DNA from 2 places in the Rothia sp. HMSC066G07 genome. Region 2 is predicted to be linked to the other one. Evidence: riboswitches for the same ligand, from Rfam matches in the RefSeq annotation. Region 2 holds a riboswitch; the other holds the start of a gene.
What was found. A riboswitch is a leader RNA that binds a small molecule or an ion and turns the genes downstream of it on or off. The one in region 2 is predicted to bind thiamine pyrophosphate.
Positions count from the first base shown of each region.

Region 1 (4,332 bases), on a different contig from region 2:
GCACGCACACGCTGAGCCGGTGAAGCCGTCTCAAACGCACGCTCCACCTCCGCGAGGCTACGCGCCACCTCCGCGGCAAACTCTTCGCCACCGTACATGCTCAACCACTCCGCGTACGGGTGGTCCGCGTGATTCTGCGAGGAGAGCACAGCACCCACCTCTTCGTACAACCAGTAGCAGGGCAAGATAGCGGCGGCACCGACCACGTAATCATCACCGGCGGCGGAGGCACGCAGGAAATTCGTGTACCCCATCGTAATAGGCGAGGGCCCGCCCAGACGCGCACGATTCGCCAGCCAGCCCTCGTGCAGCTGCGATTCGGCGGCAATCGCCTCATGAGCGCCAGCCGCCCAGTGCACCTGCGCCTCAGCGGTATCAGCACGCGCCGAGAGAGTCGCGAGCGCACGCGAATAATCACGCAGGTAGAGGGCGTCCTGGTCCAGGTAGAAGGAGAACAGGTCCTCATCGAGGGTGCCGTCACCGAGAGCACGCACGAAGGGAAGGTCCAGAATCTGACGCCAAGTTTCGCCGCCCGCAGCCCAGAGAGCGGCGGTCCAGGGACCGGCGGGCTTGACGACGGCTTCACCGGCGGGCACGGGGCTGACCGGCAGCAGACGCTCCGGGCTGGTGCCGTCCAGGGCATTGCCCTCAGAGTCGGTGGTGGCGAGCAGGTGATGCCACGGGTACGCGGAGGCGGCAGCCTCCAGGCGGCGAGCACGGGCGGCGTGGTCCACCGGGCCGTGGCCCTCACCGGAGCCAACCTGCAGACCGGCACCTGCGGCAATGGATTCGTGGAGCCAGCGGGTGCTCCACTGCAGGGCGCGGTGGGTGTCTTCGCTGGTCAGCTGCTGGTCTGCAGCGTGCTCTGGGGCTTCGGTGTGTCCTGGGGCTTCGGCATGCTGCAGCAGTTCCACGCCCAGGCGGGTTGCCAGCGAGGAGGACAGGGAGCATCCGGTGCCATGCGTATTGCGGCTCTCCAGGCGCGGGGTACGCACATGCGCGCAGGTGCCATCCGGGAAGACCGCGGTGTTACCGGCGTCCTGACCGCACAGGTGGCCGCCCTTCACAATCACGGTGGTTCCGGTCGCCGCAGCAAGGTTCGCCGCCTGTTCGTGCGCCTCATCAAAAGTCTGGGCGGGCTCCTTCTCACAGAGCACAGCAAGCTCCGGAATGTTCGGGGTAATCACATCCACGAGCGGCACGAGGTCGCGCAGCGCCTGCTCCGCCTCCGCCTGCAACAGACGGTCACCGCTAGAAGCAATCATGACCGGGTCGAGCACGACCACGGGCACCGGGTGCTCGCTCAGCCAGGTGCGGACGGTACGGATCGTGTCCGCGTCGCCGAGCATGCCGATTTTCACGGCGTCAACCGTGACGTCATCAAAAACGGCGGCAAGCTGCGCGGTCAAAAATTCCAGGGGCGGGGTGAATACTTCGCGCACTCCGCAGGTGTTCTGGGCGACCAGTGAGGTGGTCACGCACATGCCGTAACCGCCGGATGCGGTAATGGACTTGAGGTCCGCTTGAATGCCCGCACCGCCGGAGGGGTCGGTTCCCGCAATGGAGAGAACCCTCGGCACCCTAGAGGTCTGAGGTGCCCCGTGAGTTCCGCAAGTGCTCGCGCCGGGTACAGGGTTGGTGGGGGTGGTGGGTGCGCACGCGGGCGCAGTAGGCTGCTCTGCCATTATCGATAATCCCTTCGCTAGTTCGAACTAGAGCAGGTTCAATGGGTGATTCTCTCAGCCTTGAGTTTTCTTACGCCGTTTCGTGCGCCCCCTGTGCCGTATGCCCTTCGTTGGGCGGGTGTTGGGCGGGTCAGCGGGTCGCGGGCGTCTCAAGGCACCCCATATCGCTCTGCCAGGTTATCACAACGATTCTCAGTAGCTGAAAGTTTTGCGGGTGACAAGTGAATCTCTCCGAAATTTTCGTTTGAGCATTGCGGTACTGCACCACCATTCCGGCTCAGGTTTCCAGCGCAGGCTTCAGCACCCCCCCCCAGAACTCGCCCGTTAAAAGGCAATGCCCGGCACCGCTTTAGACGGTACCGGGCACTATCAGCCGGACATATCGCCGGGCATATCCACCGGGCTAGGCCAGAGCTTAGGTGAGGGCGAAAATCTCTGCCGGTGAACCCTCCGCAATGATCCTACCCTCGTGTAGCAGGACCGCACGGTCAGCCAGCGAGGCGATACGCGCATCGTGCGAAATGATCAGCACCGCACGGTTCGCCAGCACGGCGCGCAGGGACTCGGTTGCGTCCGCAAGCTCCAGCTGGGTGGTGGACTCGTCCAGAATCACGGCGTGCGGGTCGGCAAGCACAATACGTGCCAGCGCCAGCTGCTGAATCTGGTCGCGAGTCAGCGGCGAATCCGCGCCACTGACAACGGTGTCCATGCCCTGCGGCAGGTCGCGCCACCAGCGTGCACCGACAGCGTCCAGGGCCTCACCCATCTGCTCGGCGGTCGCGTCCGGCACGACCACCGTAAAGTTATCGGCGAGAGTACCGAAGAAGACGTGCGCTTCCTGGGTGCAGACCAGCAGGCGCGGGCGGCCGTCGGCGGCGGCATCGGTCGGGAAGTCGCCGTGACCGACCGGGCGACCCATCACGGTGATGGTGCCGTCCAGGGCGGTCAGCGAACCACCAATCAGACGAGCCAGGGTGGTCTTACCCGAACCGGAACGGCCCACCAGGGCGAGCGCCTCACCGCGGCGAATCTTCAGGTTGATACCTTCCAGAACGAGGGCGTCGGGCGAGTAGCCGTAGGAGACGTCGGTGCAGTCAATGGCGTACTGCGGGTCCTTCACGGCTTCATCCGAGACGGCGGCGAACGCTTCGGCACGGTGCTGTGCACGCGCCTCACGCTGCTTCTTCGCCAGGGAGACCACACCGAACACGCGGCCCATGTTCACGAGCATGATGCGCAGGCTGCTGACGTGGTGGTTCAGCATGTCGGCGAGGATTCGCAGGCTGAAAACCATGACCGAGGCGGTCGCTACGGCGCCCCAGGAAGCCCAGCCGAGAGCCACGCAGGCGGCGCCCCAGAGCATGCACAGAACCGTCGGGATCCAGGCGTTAATAGCGTCCACGGTGAAGTACAGCTGGCGGATGCGCACCATGCCCAGCTGCGCGGCGAACTGGCGCTTGTTCTCACCGGCGAAGGCGTCTTCGCGGGCGGTGTGAACGCCCAGCTCACGGATCGTGGAGGTGCCGCGGATATTCTCGGTCAGCACGCTGTTGAGGTCACTCACGCGCTCCTGGGCGGTCTGGTTGCGTGCCGCCATGAGCGGCAGCATCTTCGACATGATGAGGGCAAGACCGGCAATCATGGGCAGCATGATCAGGCCCATTGCCGGGCTCACGAACGCCAGGGAGATCGTGGAGATAATGAAGTACAGCACCACGTAAATCGCGCCGAGCAGGTCCTCGCTGACGGACTTGGCCGCCGAGGAGAGGTCGTCGGTTACGCGGGTGAGCAGGTCGCCGCTGCCGGCTTCTTCCACGGTGCGTGCATCCAGGTCGAGGGTACCATCGAGGGTGTCCTGGTTGGCGTCACGGGTGACGAGTGCACCCAGTCGTGCCGCACTGTACGAGGAGACCATGAGGGTTATCGCCTGCACGATGAACGCCGCCAGAATAATCAGAATCGGCTGCCACGGGTAGCTGGAGAACTTGCCCGCCACCACGTCGTCCACGGTAGCACCAATCTGCAGGGGCACCACCGCACCCATGAGGGTGCTGACCATGTAGATGACGAAGGTGTAGAGGGCTCGCCCCTTATGCGCCGCGAGGTAGTTCCACATGCGGCGTGCCACGTAGGCGGGGCTTTCGATGGGGAGCTGCTTTGCCATGCTAGTTCACCTCCTGATTCTGAGTGGTTTCAGGCTGAGCAGTTTCAGACTGAGCGGTTTCCGGGTAGCCGTCGCGTTCCATGCGGCGGGTCGTCTCCGCGGTCGTAGAGACAACGTAGACCTGCTCCAAATCCTGCAGCAGGCCGGGGTAGCCGACGGGCAGGCGGTCGCTACCAATCTGGGTTTCCATCGCATCGTAGATGTAGCGCTGGCTGGGTTCGTCCACGGAGTTCAGCGGCTCGGTCAGTATGAGCACCTGCGCGTCCTGTGCGAGTGCGCGGGCGAGCGCCAGACGCTGACGCTGACCACCGGAGAGGTTCGCGCCTTCGCTGGTGATGCGGGCGGCGAAGTAGTCTTCGGGGTTGCGTCCGCCCAGCCGGTAGGCGATTTCGCGGGAGTCGGTAATCTTCAGCAGTTCCTCATCCTTCGCCTGTGCCAGCTCCTCGTCGGGGTTCGGCACGGTGCCCAGGCGCAGGTGCTCCT
Region 1 is NZ_KV816924.1:89,321-93,652, reverse strand. Features, by position in the region: gene HMPREF2971_RS04110 (bifunctional hydroxymethylpyrimidine kinase/phosphomethylpyrimidine kinase) at 1-1,685, opposite strand, end outside; TPP riboswitch at 1,677-1,857, opposite strand; gene HMPREF2971_RS04105 (ABC transporter ATP-binding protein) at 2,101-3,849, opposite strand; gene HMPREF2971_RS04100 (ABC transporter transmembrane domain-containing protein) at 3,851-4,332, opposite strand, start outside.
Region 1: it holds a riboswitch for thiamine pyrophosphate, as region 2 does, so the genes downstream of both, HMPREF2971_RS04110 (bifunctional hydroxymethylpyrimidine kinase/phosphomethylpyrimidine kinase) here and HMPREF2971_RS07000 (ECF transporter S component) in region 2, are expected to answer to the same signal.

Region 2 (4,332 bases):
GGAGGACTAGCCACTGCGGCTTACTGACACGGCTCTCTGGCGCGGCTTTCTGAGCTCCGTTTGATAGGCGCTGCTTGGTAGGCGCTCCTCGATAGGCACTGCTTAAGCACAAGGGAGGGGCGGGTAGAAGAATGATCTTCTACCCGCCCCTCCCTTTGCGTTTGCAAGGTTGTGTTTGCGGGCTTGTATTTGCGGGGGTTTGCAGGACGCTTAGCCCCGCGACGCCTTACCGAGCAGCCTTACTGGGCTGCCTTGTTGCGGCGCTTCTGTTCACGCTTCTTCTCGCGGCGAGCCGCACGCATACGCAGCGGACCGGGCGCCTTCACCGGCAGCAGCAGGAGCAGACCCGCCACCACAACGATCAGAATACCGAGCACACCCCAAATCTGCGCGCCCATGATGCTCACGCACAGACCGAACAGCATCGGTGCCAGGAAGCTAGTGGCACGACCCGTGGTCGAGTACAGGCCGAACAGCTCACCCTCAGTACCGGGATCCGCCAGGCGAGCCAAGAAGGTGCGGGACGCCGACTGTGCCGGGCCCACGAACAGGCACAACAGCAGGGCGCATACCCAGAACACGCCCGGTTCGGGGAAGAACATCAGCGGGGTAGCCGCCAAGATAATGCCGACCAGCGAGATAACAATAATCGCCTTCGGGCCCAGGTAGTCATCCAGGTAGCCGCCCAGGATCGCGCCAGCCGCCGCGACAGCGCTACCGGCAATACCGAACAGGATCACCTCGGAAGTGCTGAAACCGAACGTGCCCGCCGCAAGAATACCGCCGAACGTAAAAATACCGGACAGACCATCACGGAACACCGCCGAAGCAATCAGGAACCACAGGGTCTGCGGGGACGTCATCTTCAGCCGCTTAATGGTGCGCCACAGCGCCTTGTAGGAGGCGAGCAGACCGCCCTGACGAGCAGGGGAGAAACGCTCCATACCGAGCTCCAGGAAACGCAGTTCGCGGGTGGGCAGCACCTCCGGCAGGAAGCGCTCGCGGGTGCGCATACGCACCAGCAGCGGCAGGCAGAAGATCAAACACCAGGCGGCGGCAAACAGTGCGACCGCACGGATATTCAGGGCGTTATCGGTGGTCAGGCCGAGTACTTCGGGGGTAAGCACAAAACCCCACAGCACCACAGCCAGCGCCAGGATACCGCCAATGTAGCCGGCAGCCCATCCGGCGCCCGAAATCTTACCGATATTCTCCGGGTGGGAGATACGCGGCAGCACGGCGTTATAGTTCACGTACGCGAACTCGCTGAACACGCTCGCCGCAGAAATCAGGGTGACACCCAGCCACAGGTACTGCGGGGTGGGGCCTACGAAGAAGCACGCCGCCATCGAAGCGACCAGCAGTAGCGTGTTCACGCCGAGCCAGAAGATGCCGCGGCCAGACTTGTCGTTACGCTGACCGGTCACCGGCGCCAGAATCGCAATGAGGAAACCGGCGATAGTCAGACCCAGCGACAGCGCCGAAGAGGTCTCTTCGGGGGAGCCGAAGTAGCTGCTGGTCAGGTACACGGTGAAGATGAAGGTCGTCATAATCGAGTCGAAGCTCGACGAACCAACATCCCACATGACCCAGGACGCGACCGAACGGCGGCTGTTCGCGTGGTCAACGACCCTACGCTGAGCCTTCGCCTTACGGCGGGGAGAAGAAATAGTCATAGTTGTGCTTTCGGATGCCGAGGTGGCGCTTCAGCGTAGCGGTGGCGTGAAGCCTGCTGAAGTAGAGCGGGCGTGCTGAAGAGGGAACACCAGGCGGTACGTACCGAGCGAAGATACGTACCGCCTAGTTCATGAACTTTCGCGCGGAAAGCGCAAAGTCTTAGTTGAAGAAACGACGCTGCAGGCGAGCAATACCGAAGCTCACCACAGCACCCACGACGGAGGTCAGAACGGTCCAGAGGATGACCTGACGCAGGGTGTCTTCAGACTCGTGGGAAATGGCGGGAGGCTGGTTACCGGTAGCCTTGGTCCAGGCTGCGCCCAGGCCCTTACCAACCAGGGCAGCAGCGCCCATGTTGATACCCGCAATAGCAAGCTTAGCGACGGGGTTCATATGTATCTCCTTAGCTGTATACGATGCGGCGTCCTGCCCGTGAACCCCTTCGGGGTTGGGTGAGAAAAGAGCGCCACTCCCTAGCGTATAGGGTTTAAGGCGTTCGTGCCGCCTTGGAGCCTCTCCGTCCCAAAATTGTACACCGTGCAATTCTGTAATGTGGGCAGAAGAACGAAACAAAAAGCGGCAAATTGGCACGAACAGCCAGACAAGCCTACAATCGAACCTGGGTTCCCACCCGCACCACAACGGTACGGACAAGGAACCCCACACGACAGGGGAGCGCCACCGAGGCGCTGAGAGTGCTAAGCAGACCCTCGAACCTGATCCGGTTAGTACCGGCGTAGGGAGTCGAATTTCTTCTCAATGCCCTCGTCCAATCAGAGGGCGAGGACATTCCCCTTCCAACGACGGAAGGACCACCAATGTCACAGAACCTTACCTCCACAACGCAGGACGCACCGAAGAAGCCGAACCTGCGCTGGCGAGTCAACGAAATCGTCATCGCCGCAGTTATCGCAGTAGCCTGCGCCGTCATCTTCTGGATCTGGGACATCGCAGTTAGCCCCGCCACCAAAACCGCACTCGTAGCAGCACCCGAATTCCGCCCCATCATCGGCGGCGCGTGGCTGCTCGGCGGCACCCTCGGCGGCCTGCTCATCCGCAAGCCCGGTGCAGCACTCTTCTGCGAAATCGTCGCAGCATTCATCTCCGTACTCTTCACCGGCGGCGCGTGGAGCGGCGAAATCCTGATCGCAGGCTTCTTCCAGGGCGTCGGCGCTGAAATCGCCTTCGCAATCTTCCGCTACCGCCGCTGGAACGCAACCGTCGCCATCTTCGCCGGTGCGCTCAGCGGCCTGTTCATGGGCGTTAACGAAATCTTCATCTACTACCCCGACATGGAACCGGTCAAGGCAATCATCTACGTAGCGTGCGCCGTCATCTCCGGCGCAGTCATCGCAGGCTTCCTGGCGTGGATTCTCGTGCAGAACCTCGCCAAGACCGGTGTGCTCTCCTCGCTGGCATCCGGCAAGACCCGCCGCTAACCACCAGCAACTAGCCACCCCTAGTCACTCACCACTCGGCACACTACAGCAGCCACACAAAAGGCTAAGGAACCATCATGGAAGCAACACCGCGCGGGGCGCGCATCGAGCTCAACAACTTCAGCTGGCACCACCCCGGACGCCCAGAACCCGTCATCAGTGGACTCAACCTCACCATCAACCCCGGTGAAAAAGTCCTGCTACTGGGCACCTCCGGCGCCGGCAAATCGACGCTCCTGCACGCCATCGCCGGTGTGCTCCACGATGACGATGGCGAATCCGCCGGCGGCACCATCACCATCAACGGGCAAGCACCCGCCGAAGCACCCGGCACCGCAGGCATGATGCAGCAGGACCCCGAATCCTCCATCGTCATGGCAACCGTCGGCAACGACGTAGCCTTCGGCCCCGAAAACCTGCGCGTACCCCGCGAAGAAATCTGGGGCCGCGTCACCGAAGCCCTCACCGCAGTAGGGCTCAACCACCTTGCCCTCGACCACCCCAGCAGCGCACTGTCCGGCGGACAGAAACAGCGCCTCGGCCTGGCGGGCATCCTCTCGATGCACCCCGGCGCCATGATCCTCGACGAACCCACCGCCAACCTCGACCCCTCCGGCGTGCAGGAAGTACGCGACAGCATCCTCACCGCTGCGGAGGCGACCGGCGCGACCCTGCTCGTCGTAGAACATCGCGTGAGCATCTGGGCGCCGCACATGGACCGCATTATCGTACTCGGCGAAGGCGGCACTATCACCCACGACGGCGCACCCGACACCGTACTCACCGAAGCCCGCCAAGAACTCATCGATGCGGGCGTGTGGGTACCCAACTACGTGCCGCGTGCACCGCAGAGCGACAGCGATAGCAAGCACGGCGAGCACGGCGAGGCGCTACTGCGCGCCGAAAACCTCAGCATCACCCGCGCACAACCCACCCCCAAACAACGACGCGCACGCCGACGCACCATCAAACGCCTCGGCGACACCCCCGCACCCGCACCCACCGACCTGCCCGTCCTGCGCGGCGGCATCAACCTCACCCTGCACGCCGGCGAACACCTCAGCGTGCTCGGCCCCAACGGCGCCGGCAAATCAACCCTAGCCCTCACCCTCGCAGGGCTCCTCACCGCACCCGATGGCACCCTCACCGCCACCGACGCGCTCCGTAATTACGACGGTAACCACGGCGGCAACCACGGCGGCGACCGCGCCCACTG
Region 2 is NZ_KV816928.1:11,909-16,240, reverse strand. Features, by position in the region: gene HMPREF2971_RS07015 (septin family protein) at 1-10, shown strand, start outside; gene HMPREF2971_RS07010 (MFS transporter) at 240-1,676, opposite strand; gene HMPREF2971_RS07005 (DUF4235 domain-containing protein) at 1,837-2,070, opposite strand; TPP riboswitch at 2,337-2,437, shown strand; gene HMPREF2971_RS07000 (ECF transporter S component) at 2,496-3,116, shown strand; gene HMPREF2971_RS06995 (ABC transporter ATP-binding protein) at 3,194-4,332, shown strand, end outside.